One region of the Halomonas elongata DSM 2581 genome, then DNA from elsewhere that is predicted to be linked to it. Evidence: predicted binding sites of a transcription regulator. Region 1 holds the regulator's gene; each other region holds the start of a gene.
What was found. The regulator sigma-54, encoded in region 1, starts transcription at its own class of promoters, with help from an activator protein. The targets are predictions, from matches to a motif close to TGGCACNNNNNTTGCTNT.
Positions count from the first base shown of each region.

Region 1 (5,262 bases):
CTGCCGGCATCGAAGTGGCATTGATCACGGGACGCGACTCGCCGATGGTCAGCCGGCGCGCCAGTGCACTCGGCATTGCCCATCTGCACCAGGGCATCTCGCACAAGCTTCCCGTACTGCGCCAGCTCTGCGAACGGCTCGGCATCGAGCTCGACCAGGTCGCCTATTGCGGCGACGACATGCCCGACCTCGCCGCCATCCATCAGTCCGGCGTCGGCATCAGCGTGCCCGGTGCGCCGAGTTATATCCGCCAACACGCCGACTGGGTCACCGAACGCCCCGGCGGGCACGGCGCCGTGCGCGAGATCTGCGATGCCCTGCTGCAGGCCCAGGGGCAATGGGATGCCATACTCGATAGCTACTTGAACGATCGGGCCTGACCCCATGCAACTGCCGCGCCCCGGTTTTCGTACCTGGCTCTTTTTGCTGCTGCTGGTTCTCGGCGGCGGCCTGGCCCTGCTCGACTCGCGCAACGACGGCACCCCGGGCCCGGTGCCCCAGGATGCCGCTGGCGAGCCGGACTATTACCTGGAAGACGTCGAGGCGACGCGCTTCGATGCCGAAGGCTATCCGCACCAACGGCTCATCACCCCACGCCTGGTGCACACCCCCATCGACGACGTCACGCGCCTGGAAAGCCCGAACGTGAAGCTGCGCGACGACGGAGGCCGGCACTGGACCGCCCGCGCCGAGCGGGGGCGCCTGGAAACGGGCGGCAATCCCCTGATACTCAGCGGCGACGTGCGGCTCGAAGCGCCCGAAGAACACTGGCAACTGACCACCCAGGAGCTGCACTACGATGCCGACACCGGCCACGCCTGGAGCGAAACGCCGGCCACGCTGAGTCAGCCGCCCCAGTCGATGCAGGGCGAGCGTTTCGACGCCTGGCTTCATGACAATCGCGCCCGACTGACCGACAATGTCCGCGGCCACCATCCGCCGGCAACCGACGAGGACCCCGAGCCATGACGCGACCGACTCTCGCCGCCCTACTGGGCCTGACACTGGCCATGCTGACGCTCGTCACCTCCCAGGCACAGGCACTCGAGGGCGACGCCAGCGCGCCGATCCAGGTCGAGGCCGATCGCCTGGACCTCGACGACCGGGCCGGCACCGCCGTCTACCAGGGCAACGTGCGCATTCAGCAGGGCAGCATGCTGCTGACCGGCGCACGGGTGGAAATCCGCCGCAACGACGCCGGCCAGCTGTCCCAGGCCATTGCCACCGGCCAGCGCGCCTACATCGAACAGCAACCCGCTCCCGACGAATCCGTGGTACGCGGCTGGGGGCAGCGCATCGTCTACCACGTCGCCGAGCGCCGCATGGAGCTCATCGACCAGGCCGAACTGCACCGGGGCGGCGACACCTTCAACGGTGGCTATCTGGAATACTTCCTCGACCGCCGCGTCGTCCAGGCACGCTCTGCCGCCGAGGGCGTCGAAGGCAACCAGCGAGTACGCATGACCCTGGAGCCCGAGAAGCAGGATTCTCAATGAAGACACTCCATGCACGCCACCTGGCAAAGAGCTACAAGGGCCGCCGCGTGGTCCACGACATCAGCCTGGAGATCGATCAGGGCCGCATCATCGGCCTGCTCGGCCCCAACGGGGCCGGCAAGACCACGTCCTTCTACATGATCGTGGGGCTGGTTCGTGCCGATGCCGGGCAAGTCGCCATCGGTGACCGGGACCTGTCCGGCGCCGCCATGCACGAGCGCGCCCGCGCCGGCATCGGCTACCTGCCTCAGGAAGCCTCGATCTTTCGCAAGCTCAGCGTGGCCGACAACATCATGGCCATCCTCGAGACCCGCAAGGATCTCGATCGAGCCGGCCGTCGCGCCCAACTGGAATCGCTGCTGGAAGACTTCCACATCACTCACATCCGCAACAACGCCGGCATGAGCCTGTCCGGTGGCGAACGTCGTCGAGTGGAAATCGCCCGCGCCCTGGCCACCGAACCCGACTTCATTCTCCTGGACGAACCCTTCGCGGGCGTGGATCCCATTTCCGTCGGCGAAATCAAGGGTATCATCCGCCAGCTCAAGGCCCGCGGCATCGGCGTGCTGATCACCGACCACAACGTCCGCGAGACCCTCGATATCTGCGACGGCGCCTACATCGTCGGCGACGGCCAGATCATCGCCGAGGGCAACGCCGAGGCGATCCTCGCCAACCAGCAGGTGCGCGATGTCTATCTGGGACAGGACTTCCGACTCTGATCCATGCCGGTCACTGTCCGGCATGGCGCCCCTCACCCATCTTTCCCCAGTCTGTCTGATCACAACAAGCTGATATAAGGAATGCTTTATCGCCAAGGCACGAAAATTGCCAATGGCATGATAATTGCTTGAACAAGGGCTTGCATGCGCCGCGACAGCGGACTAGGGTGGGGTTTTCTCGCACGTTGAGCGGATCTCTTTTCCTATGGCCATGAAGGCTTCCCTGCAACTGCGGCTCGGCACCCAGCTCACTATGACACCTCAGCTGCAGCAGGCCATTGCCCTGCTGCAGCTTTCCACCCTCGACCTGCGCCAGGAAGTCCAGCAGGCCCTGGAATCCAACCCCATGCTGGAGCTCGACGAGGACTTCGGCGAGCTGGCGGTCGGCGAGACGGCCGAGGACGACTGGGCCAGCGAGATTCCCGATGAACTGACCGTCGACAGCGACTGGTCCGACACCTATCAGGACGCCGGCCTGGGAAGCCTGAGCGGCTCGGGCAGCGGCGAGGCCCCCGATTTCGAACGCCAGGCAGCCGGCCAGAGCCTGCAGGGTCACCTGGCCTGGCAGTTGGCCATGAGCGGCCTCGAGGAACGTGCCTCGCGTATCGCCGAAAGCCTGATCGATGCGGTGAACGACGACGGCTACCTGGACCAGCCCCTGGACGACATCCGCGAGGGCCTGCGCGACCAAGGGCTGGAGGGACCGTCCAGCCGCGAGGTCGAAGCCGTACTGCTGCGCGTACAGCAATTCGAACCCACCGGCGTCTTCGCTCGCGACCTGCGGGAATGCCTGATGCTGCAACTCGCCGCCCTGCCCCAGGACACCCCCTGGCTTCCACAGGCCCGGCGCCTGGCCCGCCAGTTTCTCGAGGCCCTGGCCGGTGATGACCGACGCCTGCTGAAACGGCGCCTCGGCCTGGACGACGAAGCCCTCGACGAAGTGATCTCCCTGATCAGAGGACTCGATCCACGCCCGGGCAGCACCTTCGCCAGCGGCAGCGACGACTATGTCATCCCCGATCTCATCGCCCGGCGCGACGAACAGGGCTGGCAGGTCGAGCTCAACCCCGAGGCCATGCCGAGACTGCGCATTCAGCCCGACTACGCCGCCCTGATCCGGCGCGCCGACAAGAGCCAGGACAACCAGTTTCTCAAGGATCACCTGCAGGAAGCGCGCTGGTTGCTCAAGAGCCTGTCCAGCCGCAACGACACCCTGCTGCGGGTCGGCCACGAGATCATGGTCCGCCAGCTGGATTTCCTGGAACACGGCGAGGAGGCCATGAAGCCGCTGATCCTGGCCGATATCGCCCAGGCCGTGGAAATGCACGAATCGACCATCTCGCGGGTGACCACCCAGAAATACATCCACACGCCGCGCGGCGTGTTCGAGCTCAAGTACTTCTTCTCCAGTCATGTCGGCGGTGGCGACGACGCCCATTCCAGCACCGCCATCCGCGCCCGGATCCGCAAGCTCATCCAGGAGGAACCGGCCCGCAAACCGCTCTCCGACAACAAGCTCGTCACCCTGCTCGCCGAGGAAGGCATCGAAGTGGCGCGACGCACCGTGGCCAAGTATCGCGAAGCGATGAACATCCCGTCCTCGAGCCAACGCAAGCGCCTTCGCTGACCTCCCGAACCGGGGCGCGAAAGGCGCTTTACACAGGGGGTTTGCTCGACTCCAAAAAGGGTTACAATCGAGGCACAATCCCAGGAGCAAGGAGCGTGTCATGCAAGTCAACCTCACCGGCCATCATGTGGAATTGACCGACGCCCTGCGTGACTATGTCCAAGAGAAACTCGCGCGCCTCGAACGTCATTACGACAACATCACCACCGTGCAAGTCACGCTCTCCGTGGAGAAGGAACGCCAACAAGCTGCCTGTACCCTGCATGCTGCCGGTGCCGACCTGCATGCCGAAGCAATGGACGGCGACATGTACGCCGCCATCGACGCCCTCGCCGACAAGCTCGATCGCCAGTTGGTGAAACACAAGGAAAAATCCCAGGCGCGCGCCCAGGGCGCCGCCGGCGCACGCTGACCCGTCATGTCTCTGGAAACCATACTGCCCCCCGAGCGCACCCTGTTCGATGTGCCCGGGGGGAGCAAGAAGCGCGTGCTGGAATTCTTCAGCACCTTCATCGCCCAGAACACACCCAGCCTGGATAGCCAGGAGGTCTTCAGCCGTCTGATCGGTCGGGAGCGCCTGGGCAGCACGGGCATCGGGCACGGGGTCGCCATTCCCCATTCCCGCAACCCTCACTGCAAGGCCCCCATCGCCGGCTTCTTGAAGCTCGCCGAACCGATCGACTTCGATGCCGTCGACGGCGACCCCGTCGACCTGGTGTTCGTCCTGCTGGTTCCCGAACAGGCCGACGACGCCCACCTGGCGCTGCTCGGCCAGGTCGCCGCCGTGATGAACGACGCCGACACGCGCAACGCCCTGCGTCGCGCAGACAGCCAACAGGCCCTGCACGAACGGCTCATCGAGGCGATTCGCCGACAGGCATCGGCCGAGCCCAACTGACGCAACCCCAGCGGCCTCGCCCGGCCAGCCTTCGACCAGGAGACCGCCATGCAGATCGTGATCATCAGTGGCCGTTCAGGCTCGGGCAAGTCGATCGCCCTGCAGGCCCTGGAGGATCTCGGCTTCTACGCCATCGACAACCTTCCGGCCATGCTGCTCGGCTCGCTGGCCGAAGAGTTGCGTGATGGCCAGGCACGCAAGTGCATCGCCGTCAGCATCGATGCCCGCAACCTGCCGCATGCCCTGCAGCGCTTCCCGACCCTGCTGCATGAGCTGCGCGACCGTGGCATCGAATGTCAGGTGGTCTACCTGACCACCGACGCGCGTATCCTGATCGAGCGCTACTCGACCACCCGGCGACGTCATCCACTGACCCGCAACAACCGGATGACGCTGGCCGAAGCCATCGAGCAGGAAGAAGCCTCCCTGGCGGACATTCGCGACCTCGCCGACCTGGTGATCGACACCTCGCGACTCTCGGTACATGAACTGCGTGGCCGCATCGCCGACCAACTGGCC
Region 1 is NC_014532.2:1,069,894-1,075,155, reverse strand. Features, by position in the region: gene HELO_RS05010 (KdsC family phosphatase) at 1-380, shown strand, start outside; gene lptC (LPS export ABC transporter periplasmic protein LptC) at 385-969, shown strand; gene lptA (lipopolysaccharide transport periplasmic protein LptA) at 966-1,496, shown strand; gene lptB (LPS export ABC transporter ATP-binding protein) at 1,493-2,218, shown strand; gene HELO_RS04990 (RNA polymerase factor sigma-54) at 2,424-3,845, shown strand; gene hpf (ribosome hibernation-promoting factor, HPF/YfiA family) at 3,946-4,257, shown strand; gene HELO_RS04980 (PTS sugar transporter subunit IIA) at 4,264-4,743, shown strand; gene rapZ (RNase adapter RapZ) at 4,792-5,262, shown strand, end outside.

Region 2 (5,262 bases), 380 kb from region 1:
ATGCCCACCTGGGGCACGTAGAGGGCGCCGGCCAGCCCGGCGAGCATCGCCGAGACCACGAAGACGAACAGCTGGAAACGCTCGACCCGATAGCCCAGAAAGCGGGCTCGCGCCTCGGCATCGCGGCAGGCCACGCTGACCCGGCCCAGCTTGCTGGCGACGATCGCCCGGCACAGCACATAGCCCAACGCCAGGGCAACGCCGGTGGCGAGGAACAGTCCCAGCCGGGTGGCGTCGCTTCTCAGATCGAAGCCCAGCAACTCGCGGAAATCGGTGAGGCCGTTGTTGCCGCCGAAGCCCATCTCGTTGCGAAAGAAGGCCAGCATCAGGGCGAAGGTCATGGCCTGGGTGATGATCGACAGATACACCCCGGTGACCCGCGAGCGAAATGCCAGAAAGCCGAACACCAGCGCCAAAAGGCCCGGCGCCAGAAACACCATCAGAAAGGCGAACCACGGCATGTCGAAGCCCAGCCAGTACCAGGGCAGGCTGTCCCAGTCCAGGAACACCATGAAATCCGGCAGCACCGGGTCACCGTAGGTGCCCCGATCACCGATCTGGCGCATCAGGTACATGCCCATGGCATAGCCGCCCAGGGCGAAGAAGGCGCCATGGCCGAGACTGAGAATGCCCAGATAGCCCCACACCAGATCGACGGCCACCGCCAGCAGTGCATAGCTGAGGTACTTGCCGAGCAGCGTCACCGTATAGGTGGAGACATGCAGCGGATGGTCCGCCGGCACGGCCAGGTTGAGCAACGTCACCAACGCCAGGGCAGCCAGCAGGATGCCGAGGAACAGCCGGGTGGCGCGCTCACGAAAAGGTCTCGTCAACCACATGGCGAATCAGCCCTCCGCTGCCCGGCCCTTCTGCGGAAAGAGTCCGCGGGGGCGCTTCTGGATGAACAGGATGATGAACACGAGCACCACGATCGTGGCCAGCACCGCACCGGCCCAGGGCTCGAGCACCTGGTTGATGACACCCAGCGACAAACCGGCCACCAGGGTTCCCCAGAGATTGCCCACACCGCCGAACACCACCACCATGAAGGAGTCGATGATGTAGTTCTGGCCGAGATTGGGACCGACGTTGGTGAGCTGCGAGAGCGCCACCCCGGCCAGCCCCGCCACCCCGGAGCCCAGGGCGAAGGTCAGGATGTCCACCCGGGTGGCGCGAATGCCCATGGCACGCGCCATGCCGCGATTCTGGGTCACCGCCCGCACCTCCAGGCCCAGGCGGGTACGTCGCATCACCAGCATCAGCGCGGCGAACACCACCAGGGCGAAGCCCAGCACGTAGAGGCGATTGAGCGTCAGCGAGAGGCCCTCGTTGAGCATCAGCGAGCCGCTCATCCACTCCGGCGTGACCACGGTACGGTTCTGCGGCGAGATCACCGTGCGCACCAGTTGTTGCAGGATCAGGCTGACGCCGAAGGTGGCCAGCAGGGTCTCCAGCGGTCGTCCCTTGAGGAACTGGATGACGCCGCGCTCGATGGCCACACCAGCCAGCGCCGCCACCAGAAAGCCGGCGGGGATCGCCAGCAGCAGCGCCAGGCCGGGCTGGCCGGGCAGCAGTTGCTGCATGGCCCAGGTGGTGTAGGCGCCGAGCATTATCAGTTCGCCGTGGGCCATGTTGATCACTCCCATGACGCCGAAGGTGATCGCCAGGCCGATGGCCGCGAGCACCAGCACCGAGCCCAGCGAGAGACCGAAGTAGAGCGTCTCCAGGCCCCGGTTGAGCGTCATCTTCTGCTCGATAGCGGCCAGGGCCGAGGTCGCGGCGGCGGCGAGTTCCGGGTCCTCGCTGCGACTGGCGACATTCAGCGCCGCGCGTACCCGCGAATTCAGGCTGCCGCTCAGGGTTTCCACCGCTGCGACCTCGCCCGCTTCCAGGCGCTGGATGGCCAGGGCCTGCTCGAGCAGGCGACGCACTTCGGCGTCCTCCTCACCTTCGATGACCGCCCGGATCGGCTCGACCAGGCCGGCATCGACATCGCCAAGCAGCGCTCTGGCCGCCTCGCGACGTTCGGCGACTTCATCGGCATGCAGGTCGAGCACCGCCAGCGCGCCCTGCAACTGGCCGCGCAGGGCATTGTTGATGCCGATGCGGTCGAGTTCGCGGCGCGACATCTCGCCGGCATCCTCGAAGCTCAGCGCATCGACCACCGGCCAGTTGCGGCCGCGGTTCTCGACGACCACGACAAAGCGGCGGGTGTCCTTGTGGCGCTGCAGCTTGCCGCCGAGCAGCGCCTCGAGCCAGCGGCGACTGCGCGCGTCGCCGCTTTCGATGATGGCCTCGATCGCCTCGCCCTTCTCGGCGTAGGAGGCGGTAGCGAGGGGATCCAGCAGGGCCTGACCGGGATCGTCCTGCGCCTGTGCAGCCAGCGGCAGGCCGCACAGCAGGCACAGGCACAGCAGGCCTGACAGGAAGCGTGGGAGCATCCTCATTGGCGTGTCCTGTTATTCGACATCTTGCGAAAGGCTGGGCTTAGGAAAGGCTGGGCTTAGCCGTCGACAGGCCTACGTGAGGGCGCTGTGAACCCATCCCTGGGCGCTACATCTGCCATCCATGGCAGATGACCCTCACTACGCCCTGTCCCCGACGCCCAGCATCGGGCATCCAGATCGGGGTGTTATTCGGACGCCTCTTCCTCGGCCTGGCTGCCACCGCAGCTACCGCGCACCACGTTGTAGTTGCCGCATTCCATGGGCTTGCGCCAGTCGCTGATCAGGTCCCTGGAACCTTCCAGATAGTCGGACCAGGCGTCGCCGGCCACGGTGGAAGGTGTCTCCCAGACGATGGAGAACTGACCGTTGTCCTGGATCTCGCCGATCAGCACCGGCTTGGTGATGTGGTGGTTGGGCATCATCGTTGCGTAGCCGCCCGAGAGGTTGGGCACCGAGACGCCGATGATGGCGTCCTTGACCGCGTCCACCTCGGTGGTACCGGCCTTGCGCACCGCCTCGGTCCACATGTTGAAGCCGATGTAGTGCGCTTCCATGGGATCGTTGGTCACCGCCATCTCGTCGCCGGTGTGCTCGATCCAGGCGTCGATGAAGTCATAGTTGGCATCGGTATCGACGCTCATGAAATAGTTCCAGGCGGCCAGATGGCCGACCAGCGGGCCGGTGTCGATGCCGGTAAGCTCCTGCTCGCCCACCGAGAAGGCGACGACCGGGATGTCGGCGGCATCGATACCCTGATTGCCAAGCTCGCGGTAGAAAGGCACGTTGGCATCGCCGTTGATGGTGGAAACCACCGCAGTCTTCCTGCCCTCGCTGCCGAAGGCCTTGATCTCGGAGACGATGTTCTGCCAGTCCGAGTGACCAAAAGGCGTGTAGTTGACCATGATGTCTTCGTCGGCCACGCCGAACTCGTTCTTCAGGTAGGCCTCGAGGATCTTGTTGGTGGTACGCGGATAGACGTAGTCGGTGCCGGCCAGCACCCAGCGCTCGACGCCGACCTGATCATGCAGGTAATTGACGGCAGGAATCGCCTGCTGGTTGGGCGCCGCCCCCGTGTAGAAGACATTCTCGGAGGACTCCTCGCCCTCGTACTGCACCGGATAGAAGAGCAGGCCGTTGAGCTCCTCGACCACCGGCAGCACCGACTTGCGCGACACCGACGTCCAGTTGCCGAAGATGACGTCGACCTTCTCCTGGGCAAGCAGCTCGCGGGCCTTCTCGGCAAACAGCGGCCAATCGGAGGCGGGATCGACCACCACCGCCTCCAGGTCACGGCCCAGCAGGCCACCCTCGGCATTCTGCTGCTCGATCAGCATCTCCACGGTGTCCTTGAGCACCGTTTCGCTGATCGCCATGGTGCCGGACAGCGAATGCAGGATGCCCACCTTGATGGGATCTTCCTGCGCCAGAGCGGGTGTGGCGACGGCCAGGCTCAATAATGGAGCGGCCAGCCAGCGAGGACGCATGGCGGGACGAGGTGAGGTCATGGTGATCTCCTTGCGATCCGGATCGTTGTTATCGGAAGTCAGTGATCGAAAGTCAGGGCATGCACCGGGTGCACTCCCTGCCCACAATCCCAAGCAAGGGCCACGCCAGAATCACCTTTCACCTGATTATTGCTTTGATGTCAGACAAATAGCGCGCCTCGCCACCTGCCTCACGCCCTCGATGTTCTGCCTTGGTGCAGTCAACGAGCGGCCATTGCCTCGAATCAGTGCCCACCTCGTCCGCCCTGCACCTCTATCGTGCGATCAGAAACAAGACGGGGGCACTGGCCATGCCAGTGCCCCCGTCAGGGAATTGCCAGTACCGAAAGGCTCAGTCGCCTTCGGGACCTCCAGTCCCGGTGGCTACCTTCATGCGACGACGCAGGATGGGCCCGACGATATAAGGCAGGATCAGCCCCAGACCGGCGAACACCCACAGGCCGATGGCCAGGCCGCTGTCCCACAGAATGGTCCAGTCGCCGTCGGAGATATCCATGGCATGGCGCAGGTTCTTCTCCATCTCCGGCCCCAGCAGCAGGCCGAGAATCACCGGCACCAGGGGAATCTCGAGCTTGCGCAGCACGTAGCCCGCCACGCCGAAGGCCACCATGAAGTAGAGATCGAAGGTCGTGTTGCTGATCGAGTAGATGCCGACGAAGGCGATCATGGTGACGATCGGCAGCAGGTACATCGGCGGCACCGAAAGCAGCTTGACGAAGATGCCCACCAGCGGAATGTTCAGTACCAGCAACAGGAAGTTGCCGATCAGCAGCGCGGCAATCACGCCCCAGACGATGTCGGCGTTCTGGGTGAACATCAGCGGTCCCGGCGTGATGTTCAACGAGATCAGCAGCGCCAGCAGCACGGCGGTGGTGCCGCTGCCCGGCACGCCGAGCGTCAGCATGGGCACCAGGGCACCACTGGAGGCACCGTTATTGCCGGCTTCGGGGCCGGCCACACCGCGCGGGTCACCCTCGCCGAAATAGCCTTTCTTGCCGACGACCTTCTTCTCGAGCGTATAGCCGATGAAGCTGCCCAACGACGCCCCGGCACCCGGCAGAACGCCCGCAATGAAGCCCAGGATGCCACCGCGGATGCTCGACGGCATGATCTCGCGAATGTCCTTCCAGGAAAGCGTCAGCTTGTTGACGGTCATCTTCGCCTTGCCGCCACCAGCCTTGTCCTCGATGAAGAACAGCAGCTCGGAGATGGCAAACAGGCCGACGATGGCGATGATGAAGTCCACGCCCTCGTAAAGCTCGAGCACACCGAAGGTGTAGCGCTGCACCCCGGTGTTGTCGATGCCCACG
Region 2 is NC_014532.2:1,450,813-1,456,074, reverse strand. Features, by position in the region: gene urtC (urea ABC transporter permease subunit UrtC) at 1-839, opposite strand, end outside; gene urtB (urea ABC transporter permease subunit UrtB) at 846-2,447, opposite strand; gene urtA (urea ABC transporter substrate-binding protein) at 2,633-3,952, opposite strand; gene HELO_RS06935 (tripartite tricarboxylate transporter permease) at 4,284-5,262, opposite strand, start outside.
Region 2: urtA (urea ABC transporter substrate-binding protein) is a predicted target of sigma-54. The motif match lies at 4,043-4,060, and genes of this name have one in related genera.

Region 3 (5,262 bases), 930 kb from region 1:
TACGCCAAGACCCCGAACATGATGGGCAGCCTGGAGCACACCGAAAAGATCTATGGTCGCGTGACCCAGGCCCACATCGACGCTCACAACCAGCATCGCCACGACAATCTCATGGGGTAGGCGCGACGAGCCGAGGCTCTCCATGCCTGACCTGTCCGCCTGCCCGCTGACCAACGAGAGAGTGCAGTTTTCATGAGCCAGATCGTGGCACTGGCCGACGTCCCTCGAGACGGTCGGTCTTACGTTGACGGTGATTTTCGTCGCCAATCCATCGATGACGAGCTGCTGTCGCGGGTCGAGCGCTATCGTCTCGACCGCCTGCGTCAGCAGATGCGCCATCATGAGATGGATGCGCTCATCCTGTTCGACCCGATCAATATTCGATATGCCTGCGGCGTTCGCAACATGCAGGTCTATTCGCAGCGCAATCCCGCGCGCTATCTCTACGTGGCCGCTGACGGTCCGGTAGTGCTCTACGAGTTCAGTGCCTGCATGCACCTGGCGAAGGATGCCCGGCTGCTGGATGAAGTTCATCCGGCGAGGGCCGTCATGCCGCAGTACAGCGGGCCTCGTTGCCCGCAACACACGGCGGCCTTCGTCGATGACATGCGCTCCCTGTTCGCACGCTCGGCTACGCAGGGCAAACGGCTGGGCATCGAGTCGGCTCCTACCGCGGCCGTATCCGCCCTTGGCGAGGCGGGATTCGAGCTGATCGATGCCGCCGTCGCCGTGGAAGGCGCCAAGTCCATCAAGAGCCTCGATGAGCTGAGCCTGATCCACCGTTCGGTGACACTGACGGAATCCGCCATGGCGCACATGGAAGCGGCCCTGAGGCCGGGCATGTCCGAAAACGAGCTATGGTCCATTTTCAACCAGCATGTGCTGGCCACGGGGGGCGAATATGCCGAAACCCGGCTGCTGGCCTCGGGGGCACGCACCAATCCCTGGTTCCAGGAGTGTTCCGACAAGATCATCGCGCCTGGTGAACTCGTGGCCTTCGACACCGACATCGTCGGCTGCTTCGGCTATTACACCGACTTTTCAAGAACCTTCCATGTCCCCGGATGTGGTGGTCCCACCCAGGAGCAGAAGCGGCTCTATCGGATGGCGGCCGATCAACTGGAAAGCAATATCGCCCTGCTGGCACCCGGCATGAGCTTTCGCGAGTATTCACGCCGCGCCTGGCCGATTCCCCGGGGATATCGCGAGAACCGCTACCTGGACATCGTCCATGGTTGCGGGATGACCGGTGAATGGCCGCTGATCGCCCATGACATGGATTGGGACGATGTCGGCTACGACGGTGACATCGAACCCGGCATGACCCTGTGCGTGGAAGCCTATATCGGGCATCGCGATGGCCGCGAAGGGGTCAAGCTGGAGGAACAGGTGTTGATTACCGAACGGGGGATAGATCGTCTGTCGACGTATGGCTATGACGATGAGTTGCTGGGTTCTTGACCCTTTTCCATGACAATCTAAGGAGACCCATGAAATCGATTACTTCTCTTCTCGTTGCACTTGGCGCCCTGGGGGTTGCCACTACGGCATCGGCCGACGAGACATTGACCATCGGCACCAACAACTGGTCGGAGAATATTGCCGTCTCTCACCTATGGCAGCAATTGCTGGAGGAGCGGGGATACCGCGTCGAGCTGACCACGACCGGCAAGAGCATCATCTTCAGCGCGCTGGCCCAGCGCGATATCGACATATCGCTGGAAGTCTGGCTGCCCAATGGTGATGCCCAATACCTGGAGCCCTATCAGGATCGTATCGATGTCCATGACGCCTGGTATCACGGCGCCCAGGACGAGCTGGTGGTGCCGGCCTATCTCTCGGATATCGACACCATGGAAGACCTGAAGGCCAATGCGTCACGCTTCGAGTACCAGGGAGAGCCGACAATCATGGGCATCGAGTCGGGTTCCGCCATCGCGGGGGAAACGGAAACCGCCATCGAGCGCTACGAGCTGCCGTTTCGCCAGTTGAATAGCTCGTCACCTGCCATGCTGGCCTCGCTCGAGGAGGCGTATCGCAAGGAAGAACCCATCGCGGTCACGCTCTGGCAGCCGCATTGGGCCTATGCGCAATATGACCTGAAGGCCATCGAGGATCCCGAGGAGGCCTATGGCGGCGGCGACGACATCAAATGGATGTCCACGGCCGGGTTCGCCGAAGAGCACCCCGAAATAACGGATGTCCTCGATGGCTGGTACATGAGCCATGGCCAGCTATCGGATTTGATGTTGACCATCGAGGACGTCGGCAGCCCAGAAGAGGGCGTCCGTCGCTGGATCGCTGACCACCCGGCGCTCATCGAGAAGTGGCTGGGCGATTTCGAGGACGCCGATGCATGACGCGTCTCGTCCCATGGGGGCGTGAGGGCAGCACATTTGCACTGTTTTGGTGCTGACTCTTTCATGGCGCTCCATTTTGGTTCATCGAGAGCTGCCTGTGTCGCATCGATATAGGGCGGTGAGCAGGCAGGCTTGGCTCGGGAGAACCAGGAAGGAAAATTTTCCTTTGCAAGATCAGGGTGCTATGAAAGCCGGGCATGAGGATGCGCCATTTTGGCACGCTTTCTGCTTCACCACTGCAAACGCCATGGTCGCTTCGGCGGTTGTGGGCAGCCAGCTTACGGCGTGCTACAACGTTCGCTACTCGACCAGCAGTCAAGACGCTTTGAATTCGCTTCAGAGTTAACGAGCCAAGCTCATTGTGGAGGACCTCATGTCTGACAAGACTCTCGCCCTGATTGAAGAACATGATGTGAAGTGGGTCGATCTGCGCTTCACCGACACCAAAGGCAAGGAACAGCACGTCACCATCCCGGCTCGCGATGTGGACGAAGAGTTCTTCGAGAACGGCCAGATGTTCGATGGCTCCTCCATCAATGGCTGGAAGGGGATCAACGAGTCGGACATGATCCTGCGTCCGGAGGACGGCACCGGCTTCCTCGACCCCTTCACCGAAGATGCCACCCTGGTGCTGCGCTGCGACATCATCGAGCCGGCCACCATGCAGGGCTATGAGCGTGATCCGCGCTCCATCGCCAAGCGTGCCGAGGCGTATCTGCAGTCTTCCGGCCTGGGCGACACCGCCTTCTTCGGTCCGGAGCCCGAGTTCTTCGTCTTCGACGAGGTGCACTGGAAGGCCGACGCCGAAGGCGCCATGTACAAGATCACCTCCGAAGAGGGTGCCTGGGCCACCGACCGCCACGTCGAAGGCGGCAACCTGGGTCACCGTCCGCGGGTCAAGGGTGGCTACTTCCCGGTACCGCCGGTGGACAGCTTCCACGACATCCGTGGCGTGATGTGCAGCACCCTGGAGGCCATCGGCCAGACCGTCGAAGTGCATCACCATGAGGTGTCCAACGCCGGCCAGAACGAGATCGGCGTCAAGTTCAACACCCTGGTGAAGAAGGCCGACGAGCTGCAGGAAATGAAGTACGTGGTGCACAACGTGGCCCACGCCTACGGCAAGACCGCGACCTTCATGCCCAAGCCGGTGGTCGGTGACAACGGTTCCGGCATGCACGTCCACCAGTCCTTCTGGAAGGACGGCCAGAACCAGTTCGCCGGTGACGAGTACGCTGGTCTCTCCGAGATGGCTCTGTACTACATCGGCGGCATTATCAAGCATGCCCGTGCCCTGAACGCCTTCACCAACGCGTCGACCAACTCCTACAAGCGTCTGGTGCCGGGTTTCGAGGCGCCGGTGATGCTGGCCTACAGTGCGCGCAACCGTTCTGCGTCCATCCGTATCCCCTACACCGCAAGCCCGAAGGGCAAGCGCATCGAGGCCCGCTTCCCGGACCCGACCGCCAACCCCTACCTGTGCTTCGCGGCGATGCTGATGGCCGGCATCGACGGCATCAAGAACAAGATCCATCCCGGCGATGCCATGGACAAGAACCTCTATGACCTGCCGCCGGAAGAAGGCAAGGCCATCCCGACCGTGGCCGAGAGCCTCGATCAGGCGCTGGAAGCGCTGGATGCCGATCGCAGCTTCCTGACCGAGGGCGGCGTCTTCACCGACGAGACGATCGATGCCTACATCGAGCTCAAGTCCGAGGACATCGAGCGTCTGCGCATGACGACCCACCCGATCGAGTTCGACATGTACTACAGCTGCTGATCGTCGGCGCTTCGGCGCCGCGTTGCAGCGAGAAGGGGCACGCCTGCCGGGCGTGCCCTTTTTTATGCACGAGATGTATACGCTGGAGTTTTTCGTGCGAGGGACTGTGCGCGAGACATTGCCCGAAAGCGTGCGAGGTCGCTGATCTGTCGGGCAGTGCCTAATCTCCAGTTGAAGGGCAGGATGCCCGCTGCCGGGGAAGGGCTCATGGATAGGCCAACAATCGCGATACTGCTGTGGCTTGTGGTGGTGAATCAGGCCATGGGCGGGCAGGTCCTCTACCGCACCACCGACGCGCGGGGCCATGTGTTCTTCACCGACGATCCCGCGCGTGGCGGCGAGCCGGTCGAGCTTGCGCCGATCAGTGTGGTGCCGGCGCTGCCGGCCTCGTCAACGGCGACTCGTGCAGCATCGAGCGACGCCGCCGGCGATGCACCCTCCCGGACGTATGACGTCTTCACGATCGCCGCACCCGACGATGACACGACCCTGCCCACAGGATTCGCCGGCAAGGTGCGGGTGCGGCTCGAACTGCGGCCGGCGCTGCGTGAAGGGCACGGGCTGCGTCTGCTGCTCGATGGAGACATCGTGAGGCCCGCGGCGCGCGAGCCGGTCATCGAACTCGTCAATCTGGTGCGTGGCGAGCACCGCTTGCAGGCGGAACTGCTCGATGAGCGGGGCCGGGTGCTACGCCGCACGCCCGAGGTGACGCTGCATGTGCAGCGGGCCAGCGTGAACCTGCCGCAGAATCCCAATTGTCCCGCTTCCCGTGGCCAGGACGACCGCTGAGGGTGCATCGATCGGCCAGGATCGTGCATGCACCATAGTAGTGCACTAGGATGGTGCACAGTTCCGGTGCCTGTTGCCCGCCAGCGCCCGTATGCCGGTCGTGCCGAAGTGGCGCGCTTCTTGCACCGGACTTCTCCAGTTGGAAACTTCTACGTGCATCGCGGGATCGTCCATGTATCAACGTTTGATGGAACACCTCACCACTGCCGTCCTCTTGCTGGATGGCGGGCTGCGATTGCAGTGGATGAATCCGGCGGCCGAGGCGCTGCTGGCGCTGAGTCGCTCGCGGGTGACCGGCCAGCCCCTGCCGGAACTGGTCGTGGGCGAGGAAGA
Region 3 is NC_014532.2:143,326-148,587, forward strand. Features, by position in the region: gene HELO_RS00635 (HalD/BesD family halogenase) at 1-120, shown strand, start outside; gene HELO_RS00640 (M24 family metallopeptidase) at 193-1,461, shown strand; gene HELO_RS00645 (glycine betaine ABC transporter substrate-binding protein) at 1,491-2,360, shown strand; gene glnA (glutamate--ammonia ligase) at 2,734-4,140, shown strand; gene HELO_RS00655 (DUF4124 domain-containing protein) at 4,348-4,929, shown strand; gene glnL (nitrogen regulation protein NR(II)) at 5,102-5,262, shown strand, end outside.
Region 3: glnA (glutamate--ammonia ligase) is a predicted target of sigma-54. The motif match lies at 2,575-2,592, and genes of this name have one in related genera.